DNA from 2 places in the Brevibacillus brevis NBRC 100599 genome. Region 1 is predicted to be linked to the other one. Evidence: predicted binding sites of a transcription regulator. Region 1 holds the regulator's gene; the other holds the start of a gene.
The links. Region 1 encodes CtsR, which represses protease genes until heat stress. Its sites were predicted from a motif close to ATGGTCAATAAAGGTCAAACA; they were not measured.
Positions count from the first base shown of each region.

Region 2: a site for CtsR is predicted at 2,736-2,756, ahead of clpP (ATP-dependent Clp endopeptidase proteolytic subunit ClpP). Genes of this name have one in related genera too.

Region 1 is NC_012491.1:197,562-203,170, reverse strand. Features, by position in the region: gene BBR47_RS01180 (ATP-dependent Clp protease ATP-binding subunit) at 1-1,793, opposite strand, end outside; gene BBR47_RS01175 (protein arginine kinase) at 1,860-2,933, opposite strand; gene BBR47_RS01170 (UvrB/UvrC motif-containing protein) at 2,953-3,471, opposite strand; gene BBR47_RS01165 (CtsR family transcriptional regulator) at 3,488-3,952, opposite strand; gene BBR47_RS01160 (HAD hydrolase-like protein) at 4,141-4,827, opposite strand; gene BBR47_RS01155 (MGDG synthase family glycosyltransferase) at 4,857-5,609, opposite strand, start outside.
Region 2 is NC_012491.1:1,881,063-1,886,671, reverse strand. Features, by position in the region: gene lonB (ATP-dependent protease LonB) at 1-645, opposite strand, end outside; gene clpX (ATP-dependent protease ATP-binding subunit ClpX) at 843-2,108, opposite strand; gene clpP (ATP-dependent Clp endopeptidase proteolytic subunit ClpP) at 2,129-2,710, opposite strand; gene tig (trigger factor) at 2,842-4,134, opposite strand; gene BBR47_RS09260 (metallophosphoesterase family protein) at 4,259-4,798, opposite strand; gene BBR47_RS09255 (XTP/dITP diphosphatase) at 4,829-5,422, opposite strand; gene rph (ribonuclease PH) at 5,415-5,609, opposite strand, start outside.

The DNA.
Region 1 (5,609 bases):
TAGCCTGGAGGGGCACCTACCAGACGAGCGGTGGAATGCTTCTCCATGTACTCGGACATATCCACGCGGATCATGGCATCCTCGTCACCGAAAAGCGTCTCCGCCACGGCACGAGCCAATTCGGTTTTACCCACACCGGTAGGCCCCAGGAAGATAAACGAGCCGATTGGGCGTTTTGGGTCTTTCAAACCAGCACGGGCACGGCGGATCGCACGCGAAATGGATTTGACTGCTTCATCTTGACCAATAACGCGATCGTGCAAAATCTCTTCCATCTTCAACAAGCGCTCTGTTTCTTCTTCCTTCAGCTTTAACACAGGAATACCCGTCCAGCTCGCCACTACTTGCGCGATGTCTTCTGGCGTAACCTCCATGTTCAGCTGGCCTTGGCGTTCTTTCCAGTCTTTTTTCGTTTTATCCAGTTCTTCACGCAGTTTTTGCTCCTGATCGCGAAGTGCTGCTGCTTCCTCGAACTCTTGTGATTGTACGGCAGCGTCTTTTTCCTTGCGCACCTCTTCCAGACGTCCCTCCAGCTCTTTGAGGTTTGGCGGAACGGTAAAGGATTGCAAGCGGACTTTCGATGCCGCCTCGTCAACCAAGTCGATGGCCTTGTCAGGCAGGAAGCGTTCCGTAATATAGCGGTCAGACAGCTTTACTGCCTGCTCGATTGCTTCATCGGTAATTTTGACACGGTGGTGGGCTTCATAACGATCACGAAGGCCATGCAGGATACGAATGGCATCCTCCGCTGTCGGTTCATCAACCTGAATCGGTTGGAAACGACGCTCCAGTGCCGCGTCTTTTTCGATGTACTTGCGATATTCATCCAGCGTTGTAGCACCTACGCACTGTAGCTCACCACGAGCCAGCGCAGGCTTCAAAATGTTAGAGGCGTCAATTGCGCCTTCTGCTCCACCAGCACCAATCAGGGTGTGCAGCTCATCAATAAACAGGATGATGTTTCCTGCTTGGCGAATTTCGTCCATGATTTTTTTCAGACGATCTTCGAACTCACCGCGATATTTGGTTCCCGCAACAACGGTTCCCATATCGAGGGTCATGACGCGCTTATCACGAAGGGTCTCCGGAATTTCGTTGTTCACGATTTTTTGGGCAAGACCTTCTGCGATAGCTGTTTTCCCGACACCAGGCTCCCCAATTAAAACAGGGTTGTTCTTGGTACGTCTGCTAAGTACTTGGATCACACGCTCGATTTCTTTTTGGCGACCGATAACCGGGTCCAGACCGCCGTCACGAGCGATTGCAGTCAGATCCCTTGCCAAGCCGTCCAATGTCGGCGTATTCGCCGCTGGATTCCCTCCAGACGGTTGATGAGATGCCATCATTTCCGAGCTGCCCAGCAGCTGGAGCACCTGTTGCCGTGCCTTGTTCAGGCTAACGCCCAAATTGTTCATGATTCTCGCAGCAATGCCTTCTCCCTCACGGATCAAGCCAAGCAGAATATGTTCAGTCCCCACATAGGTATGACCCAGCTTGCGGGCTTCGTCCATCGACAGTTCAATGACCTTTTTGGCGCGAGGTGTATAGTTTGGTGTGTAATTACTACCGGACTGCTCTGTTCCTCGCCCGATTAACGACTCCACTTCACTCTGGATTTTATCGAGGCCAAGCCCAAGTGATTGCAGTGCCTTCGCCGCAATTCCTTCGCCTTCTCGAATGAGTCCCAGCAGCACATGCTCTGTCCCAATATCTTTGTGTCCGAGACGAACCGCCTCTTCCAGGGCAAGCGCCAGTACTTTTTGTGCGCGTTCTGTAAAACGTCCAAACATCATATCGTACACCTCCGTATAACCGTGTTTTTTCTCTATATGGTTAACAATTGCGTGATACCATTACGATTACTCTTGTGATTCTACTACGCGTAGACGTTCGCGGATCAGCCTTGCCCTTCTTTCGTCGCGTTGGTCCGGAGTGAGCTTTTGACCAGCGTGGTGTTGTAAAAAACCTGGCTGTGTCGTGACCAACAGTTCGTTTAAGACGAGCGGAGATACATTAGGAATGATGCCTAGATCAATCCCCAGACGTACATCTGACAGGCGCTGAGCCGCTTCCTTGGACTCTACCGTGCGGGCATACATCAAGATGCCATACGACCGAAAAATCCGATCCTCCAAAGAAACCCGGGTATGCTCCAGCAAGTAAGTGCGTGCCACACGCTCTTGCTCAATAATCTGTCTGGCCACACCGTAGAGATTGGAAAGGATATCCGACTCAGACATCCCCAGTGTGACCTGATTGGATAACTGAAAAAGATTCCCTAGAGCTTCGCTGCCCTCTCCGTAAATTCCTCTAACGACCAGACCAACTTGATTAATCGCCTGTAAAATTCTGCTGATCTGCTGCGTCATCACCAGAGCGGGCAGGTGCAGCATCACGGATGCACGAATTCCCGTACCCACATTGGTTGGGCAGCTTGTAAGATATCCTCGAGTTTCGTCGAACGCGTAGTTCAAGCTTTTCTCAAAAATGTCGTCTATCTTCGTACCTATTTCCCATGCCTCGTTCAAACGAAACCCGGGTAATAGTACCTGTATTCGAATGTGGTCTTCTTCATTAACCATAATGCTGACAGACTCATCTTCCCGAAGCAATACGGCACCTTTACGGGATTCCTCTGCCAGATGAGGGCTAATCAGATGCTTTTCTACGAGCACCCGTTTTTCTAACGGGTTAATTTGATCCATATGGATGACCTGAAGCTGATGCCGTTTGCGCATTGCCTCCGAATCGCTTACTTCCGTTACCTTTCTGACGACTTCCTCGGCCTGCGAGTCCGTTGCCAATAACGGAAAGGGGTGCTGGCGCAGGTTACGGGCGATACGCAGCCGTGTACTAATGACAATGTCGGAATCAGGACCTTCTCCTTTCATCCAATTGCTCCACGGGTTTTGCATAAACTGCTTTTGGGACATAACCAGCTAACCTCCCTTGCTACGATTGGGCCATTTTTTGTTCCAATGCTCGAATTCGATCACGCATTTCTGCTGCCTTCTCGAACTCTTCACTGGCGACATGACTTTGCAGCGCTTGCTTTAGTTGCTCCAGCTCTTTACGGATCTTCAGTTTGCCACCGGTACGCTCTGGTACTTTTCCACTATGCTGTGTGTTTCCATGAATCCGGCGGAAAAGTGGGTCCAGTCGATCCCCCAAAAAGGTGTAGCAATCACTACAGCCAAATCGGCCGCTTTTACTAAATTGAGCATATGTGAGTCCACATGTTTCGCATTGAAGCGGCTTATTCGTTGCCGTTTCGCGTCCATTCTTTTGCATGGGATCAAATTTTAAAAGTCCTGACAGGAGATTGTTGATGCTGAAGTTGTGAAAGCCGGTAAAGACGTCCCCTTTTTCATGAGCACATTGCTCGCAAATATGGTATTCGGTTTTTTCGCCATTGACGATTTTCGTCAAATGAAGTGTCGCCGGTCGTTTTCCGCATTCCTCACAGTTCATAACATCATACCTCCTTTTACTTCAACAAGATTGCCGCGATCATCTGCTTTAAAATATTTGCCCGCAAACGATCCCGCAATTCAGCTTCCAGAGTCAAAACGTTTCGCGAGGTAGCGATTTTCATCAAGGTGGCTTCTCTAATGTTGACTAACCCTTCCTCCAATAGTCTTTCTACGATCGCATATCCCACACTCTGACTGATGCTCTCACCAATCAGTTCTTCTGTTAGCAATTCCTGCAAGCGTGCTTTGCTGACAATCTGCACCTTGCGTATGCGAATATACCCGCCGCCCCCGCGCTTACTCTCTACGAGGTATCCTTTTTGAACGGTAAAGCGCGTATTGATGACGTAATTGATCTGAGACGGCACACATTGAAAATGGTCGGCAAGCTCACTACGCTGAATCTCGATCGATCCATTGGGACTGTTAGTAAGGATGCTTTTCAAGTGATGTTCAATGATGTCCGAGATGTTTCGCAAGTCATCGCCTCCTATTCCTCTGTGTATGTTCTTATGAGGTTACCTATTGACTTTGACTATCTTTGACGTTAATTATAATGGGTTTAGTGCGTGCCCGCAAGTGTCCCTTACACATTCTAGTGTGGGCAAAAGAGGGTCGCTTGAAACTTGGACATGATCAACAAAAAAACCACTCCCTGAGGAATGGTTTATGCTTGTTCTTGCTTATTGGTGTCGATTGCTGGCAAATGATTCAGTAGCTGAGAGAAGCTGGTGATAATAACATCTGCCCCATCAAGCTCGCCTGGTTTCGCAAAACCAAAGTCGCATCCAATGGTAAATAAACCGTTTGTCTTGCCTGCTTCCACGTCGGAGTGACGATCTCCTACCATGATGGCCTGCCCAATTTTGTAATCAGACAACAATTTTGCAACCAGGTCATTTTTGGAATGCGTGCGGAAACGACCAGCCGAGTACAGGTCTGTCATCAGCGGCTTTAACTCGTATGCCTGACAAATGGCATCGATGTACTCTTCCTGCCCATTGCTTGCTACAAATAAAGCAACTCCTTTTTCATGCAGCTTTTCTAAGGTTGATTTTACATCCGGATATAGCTCGGTCACTCGTTCTTTGAGTAACTGGATTTCGTTGTCTAGCAAGAAAGCATCTGCTGAGCGAATGGCTTCTTCACTCGCACCCGGCAGTAATTTGTCCCAGATCTGCTCGATCGTCATTCCCAGTACATTGATCAGTTCACGCTCGTCAGGGGTTTCCCCTTGCCATAGCCCTTTTTGACGAAGCTGGTCAAACGTTCGAATAAAAGCGGGGGTCGACAGCTTTTCTGTTTGCAGTAACGTGCCATCCATATCAAATAATATCGCGAATGGTACAGTCATGGGTTCCTCCATTTTGTCTGGCTAGGCAGCTATTCTACTTTTCCTGGCAACATATTCATATCATCCATGATAAACTCAGTAATTCGTTGTGCAGCATCTGGCTTGGAGATTTTTTGTCCCATTCTACGCATATATTCCACCTTGGACGGGCTATGCAATAGTTCATCGATAAAGTAAATCAACTGCTCGGATAGATTCGCGTGTACCGCACATCCATTATTGAGCAAAAAGTGGCTATTCCTCTCTTCCTGTCCAGGCAGAGGGTTGTAAACAATCATGGGTACCCGTTTACTCATTACTTCAGCTGATGTAAGTCCGCCTGATTTGGTGACAATTAAATCAGCCGTTTCCAAGTATTCGTGGAAGTTATTGATGAATTTTAGCGGAATGACTTCATGCCGATACGTACGATTTGTCACCTTATTGTATAGCTTGTCGTTTGTCCCTGTTAACACAAAAGTTTTCAGGGGAATGTTAATCTCTTCTAGCCCATCTAATACCTTTTCCATCGAGCCGAGACCCAATCCGCCCCCCGAAAGAATAATGCTCTTTTGTTCAGGAGCGAGACCAAGCTTTTGCCGAATCAATTCGGGTTCCAATGGCAAGCTGAATTTCTTCATGATAGGAATGCCCATCGGAATGAATTTTTGATGATCCTGTCGATAAACGTCTAACAGGTAATACAGCTGTTCATGACCGATGAAGTAATAATTGATATGGTGATTAATCCATGAAGGATGGATGGTATAGTCCGTAATGATCGTATAGATTGGTTCCTTCCA
Region 2 (5,609 bases), 1.7 Mb from region 1:
GTAAGCACTCTCCAGCATGACTTTACGGTCTTCGAGAACCTTTAGTAACTTATTCATCTGAATAGGATGAAGTTCCCCGATTTCATCAAGAAAAAGCATGCCACCGTGCGCTTTCGTCACAGCGCCTGGCTTTGGCTGCGGAATCCCTGCCTGCCCAAGCGAGCCTGCCCCTTGATAAATCGGATCATGTACGGAGCCAATTAACGGGTCAGCAATCCCACGCTCATCAAACCGCGCAATCGTCGCATCGATTTCAATAAACTTGGCATCAGAAGAAAACGGTGATAGCTGATTTTTCTTCGCTTCTTCCAGTACAACTCTAGCCGCTGCGGTCTTGCCTACGCCTGGTGGTCCATAAATAATGACATGCTGCGGGTTGGGACCGCACAAAGCGGCACGCAACGCACGAAGCCCATCTTCTTGTCCTACAATTTCTTCCAAAGTCGCCGGTCTTGTTCTCTCTGATAGAGGTTCTGTCAACGCAACCATTCTCATTTTCCGAATGGAATCAAGATCCTTGCGCGATTCCTTTTCGGTTGAGGTTTTCGTGTTTCTCTGCGCTCGCAGCAAGTTCCAAAAGTAGGTGCCGATCACGATACCAACAACCACTTCAATGACAGCAATGACCAATGTCGTATAGTCCATATGCAGTCCCTCCCATGCGTCTTCGCTTGCGGTCAACTTTTGTCCTCCGAAGAGAGAGGAGCACGTTCATGACCGTATTGTGCATATGTAAAGCTTCTCTTGAACGATATCAAGTAGTATTGCCCCGCAAGCGTAGACGTAAACCACCAACAAAAAAACCACCTCGCTGATAACGAGATGGTTTTTGTAGACAATGCTTAGGCTGTTTCTTCGTGCAATTCCTGTCCTTCTTTGGTCAACAGTTGCGGCTTCACTTTATCGCGTACCGTTTCTTCGGTAATGACACACTTGTTGACGTCTTCTCTGGAAGGAAGCTCATACATCATATCGAGCATGATTTGTTCGATAATCGCACGCAGTCCGCGCGCACCAGTGTTGCGCTTAATCGCTTCTTTCGCGATTTGCAGCAGCGCACCGTTATCGAACTCCAGCTCAACACCGTCGAGACTTAGCAGTTTTTGGTACTGTTTCACCAAAGAGTTTTTCGGCTCTGTCAGGATACGCACGAGCGTCTCCTCATCCAACGGCTCCAAAGTAGCCAGCACTGGCAAACGACCAACGAACTCCGGAATCAGACCAAATTTCAGCAGGTCTTCCGGCAAAATGTATTTCAGGTATTCTCCGGCTTTCAGATCGCCTTTTACACCATCGCCGAAGTCTGCACCGAAACCGATGACTTTTTTACCCAAACGACGCTTGATAATCTGCTCGACGCCATCAAATGCACCACCGCAGATGAACAAAATGTTCGACGTGTCGATTTGGATGAACTCTTGGTGAGGATGCTTGCGTCCGCCTTGTGGTGGAACACTCGCAACGGTACCCTCCAAAATTTTCAAGAGCGCTTGCTGAACGCCTTCACCAGATACATCACGCGTGATGGATGGGTTTTCCGATTTGCGGGCTACCTTATCAATCTCGTCGATGTAAATGATTCCTTTTTCAGCCTTCTCCACATCATAGTCAGCAGCTTGAATGAGCTTGAGCAAGATGTTTTCAACGTCTTCGCCCACATAGCCTGCTTCTGTCAGAGAAGTTGCGTCCGCAATCGCGAAAGGTACATTCAGAATGCGCGCCAATGTTTGCGCGAGCAACGTTTTTCCGCTACCAGTCGGACCGATCAGCATGATGTTGGATTTTTGCAGCTCCACATCCTCGATCTTCGCCCCGGAATTAATCCGTTTGTAGTGGTTGTACACCGCTACAGACAAGGATTTTTTCGCCATATCTTGACCGATGACATAGTCGTCCAAGATTTTGCGAATTTCCACTGGCTTTGGAATTTCTTTCATATCGATTTCTTCTTCAGTGCCCAGTTCTTCCTGTACAATTTCATTGCACAGTTCGATACATTCGTCACAAATGTAAACACCAGGACCAGCTACCAGCTTGCGCACCTGTTCCTGGGACTTGCCGCAGAAGGAACACTTCAGTTGGCCTTTGTCGTCGTTAAACTTAAACATGCGCTTCACCTCACAACGGGTCAGTTTTTGCGTTCAATAATAGAGTCAATCAATCCGTAGGCCTTTGCTTCTTCTGCACTCATGAAATTGTCGCGGTCTGTATCTTGCTCTACGCGTTCATAAGGCTGACCTGTCCGCTCAGACAAAATCTCATTCAGCTGGCGCTTCGTTTTCATAATCCATTCCGCATGAATGCGGATGTCTTCTGCTTGCCCACGCACACCGCCGAGCGGTTGGTGAATCATTACCTCGGCGTTTGGCAGAGCAAAGCGCTTGCCTTTTGCACCAGCAGCCAACAGGAAAGCACCCATACTGGCAGCCATGCCCACGCAAATCGTGGACACATCCGGTTTGATGTACTGCATGGTGTCATAGATGGCCATTCCTGCTGTAACAGAACCACCTGGAGAGTTTATGTATAGCGATATGTCTTTGTCCGGATCTTCTGCCTGCAAGAATAGCAGCTGAGCGACAATCAGATTGGCGATTTCATCATCAATCTCGGTGCCCAAGAGAATAATCCGGTCTTTCAGGAGGCGCGAGTAAATATCGTAGGAACGCTCTCCCCTGCTTGTTTGCTCGATGACCATAGGGATTAACATTATGTATTTTCCTCCTTTGCCGAAAAAAGTCAATGGTGGAAAAACAAGGCACGATACACTCGTGCCTTGTGGTCTTGACAGCCAGCGTCAGGGTTAGCCTACCCACTGACCAATCATGCGTTCTTCTAAGCTTATGCTGTTACTTTGCTTTCTGCAACCAGCAAATCTACTGTTTTGCGAGTTTGCACATCGCGGTACAGAGCAGCCATGCCATCTTGTGCGGAGAAGATTTTGCGCAGCTCATCTGCTGGGCGGCCGTATACGCCAGCCAGTTTATCCAGTTCTGCGTTTACGTCTTCTTCTGTTGCTTCGATGTTTTCTGCTTTGCCGATTGCTTCCAAAGTCAAGGAAGTGCGAACGCGGGATGTTGCGTCTGCACGCAATTGATCACGCAGTTGGCTCTCATCCATGCCGGAGAACTGGTAGTACAGTTCCAGCGTCATACCTTGGTATTGCAGACGTTGACCAAATTCATTAACCATTTGATCCAATTCATGCTCAACCATTACTGCTGGCAAATCGATCTCAGCGTTTTCAGCTGCTTTCAGAACGAGTTGCTCACGAACATATTGATCTTTTTCTTGCGCTGTTTTTTCTTCGAGTTTTTTCTTGGTGTCTGCTTTCAGCTCTTCCAGCGTGTCGAACTCGCTCACGTCTTTGGCAAACTCATCATCCAAAACAGGCATGTTTTTGCGCTTCAGGCTGTTCAGCTTTACTTTGAATACCGCTTCTTTACCAGCGAGGTTAGGAGAGTGGTACTCTTCAGGGAAAGTTACGGTAATTTCTTTTTCTTCGCCGATGTTCAAACCAGCCAGTTGCTCTTCGAACCCTGCGATGAAAGTACCGGAACCCAGTTCCAGAGAATAATCTTCTGCTTTACCGCCTTCAAAAGCTACTCCGTCTTGGAAGCCTTCGAAATCGATTACAGCGATATCGCCTGTTTGTGCGGCACCCTCTTCTACTGCTACGAGCTCAGCATGACGCTCTTGCATGCGCTTCAGTTCAGCGTCAACGCTCTCTTCTGTTACAGAGAAGTCTTTTTCTTCGATGGACAGACCTTTGTAGTCGCCCAGCTTCACTTCAGGCTTCACAGTTACAGTCGCTTTGAAGATCAGGTTTTTCCCTTGTTCCATTTGCGTTACGTCTACTTCTGGACGATCTACTGGCTCGATACCAGCTTCACGAACAGCTTGTCCGTATGCAGTTGGAAGCAGAATGTCAAGAGCGTCTTGGTACAAAGATTCTACACCAAAACGGGATTCGAACATTTTGCGTGGTACTTTTCCTTTGCGGAATCCTGGAACTTGAACTTTTTGAACCACTTTTTTAAACGCTTGATCCAATGCTGCGTCTACTTGCGTAGCATCTACTTCAATCGTCAGGACTCCCTGGTTATTCTCTACCTTTTCCCAATTTGCTGCCACGTAAACTTCCCCTCCTAAATCGAATAACAGAACATCGCCAGCCGCGCCATGGTATCTTCGCAGGCTCGGATGATAATATTCTAGCCATTATAACCATTCTAGTATAGCACAAATCTTTTAGTTTTCAAGAAGACCTCATTGGTCGACGAACAGAATAGTTCCCTCCCAATTGTGGAACCGGGTTGCCTGCATGATCATAAAACGCCACGGATATGTAAGTTTCTGTCGGGCTCGTTCCTGTCTCTTCTAAAAGAGCATATGTCGGTACGTGAAAACCTCGTGGCATTTGCAGGCTACCTGGATTTAGAAACAAAATGTCTCTTTCTACTCCACAGACAGGTACATGGGAGTGACCGAATACGACTACATTTGCCCCGACCTCTTCTGCACGGTAATGAAGGCGCAGAAGAGAGCCTTTCACTCCGAAAAGATGCCCGTGCGTTTGCAGGATGTGAAGGTCGCGCCATTTGGTCTCTTGCTCAGTCGGCACCTCTTGTGTCGAATCGCAATTGCCTCGGACAAGCGTCATGTTGGAAAACGGCTCGCGCTTATGGTCGACACAAAAATCGCCACAATGCAGAATTTTTTCGACATGATGTCGGTTGACGACCTGGCTTACTTCCCGAACCAAGCCGTGGCTATCGCTCATGATGAGAATTCCCATCACGCTTCACTCTCCTGTTTTCTCTCTTGTCTACTTGAGGATTGCAAGCAGTTGCTGCATGGCACGAGCGCGGTGGCTAATCTGATTCTTTTCTTCTGGCATGAGTTCGGCCATCATTTTGTCCATCGATGGGACGTAGAATACCGGATCGTAACCGAAGCCATTTGTCCCTTTTGGTTCACGCGCGATCACACCCTCACAAGCGCCAGTGGCAATGATTGGCTCTTCGCCCGGAATCACCAACGCCAACGTACAACGAAAGCGAGCTGTGCGTTCTTCTGTCGATACCTCTTCCAGCTCATTCAACAATTTACGCCAATTCTGCTCGTCTGTTGCATCCTCCCCAGCGAAGCGTGCGGAGTAAACACCCGGGCGTCCTTCCAGCGCATCTACTTCCAGACCGGAATCGTCACCGAGAGCTGGCATGTTCAAGTATGTAGAGATTTCGATTGCTTTTTTCAGCGCATTTCCTTCGAAGGTGTCCTTGTCTTCTACTACCTCAGGCACACCATCAAATTCAGCGAGGCTAATCCCTTCCCAGCCTGCATCTGCGAACAGCCTGTTGAATTCTTTCACTTTTCCTTGGTTCCGTGTTGCGAGAACGACTTTTTTTCGATTAGGCATGACTTTCCTCCGCTACCGATTGTGCAAAAGAGAGCGTAACATCAGCGAGCGCCTCTTTTTGACTGTGGATCAAGTTGTCAATGCCGACTTTTGCAAGGGAAATCATTTCTTGTAGCTGTTCAGGCGAAAACGGTGCATCCTCCCCTGTTCCTTGCAGCTCGACAAACTTTCCTTTTCCCGTCATGAC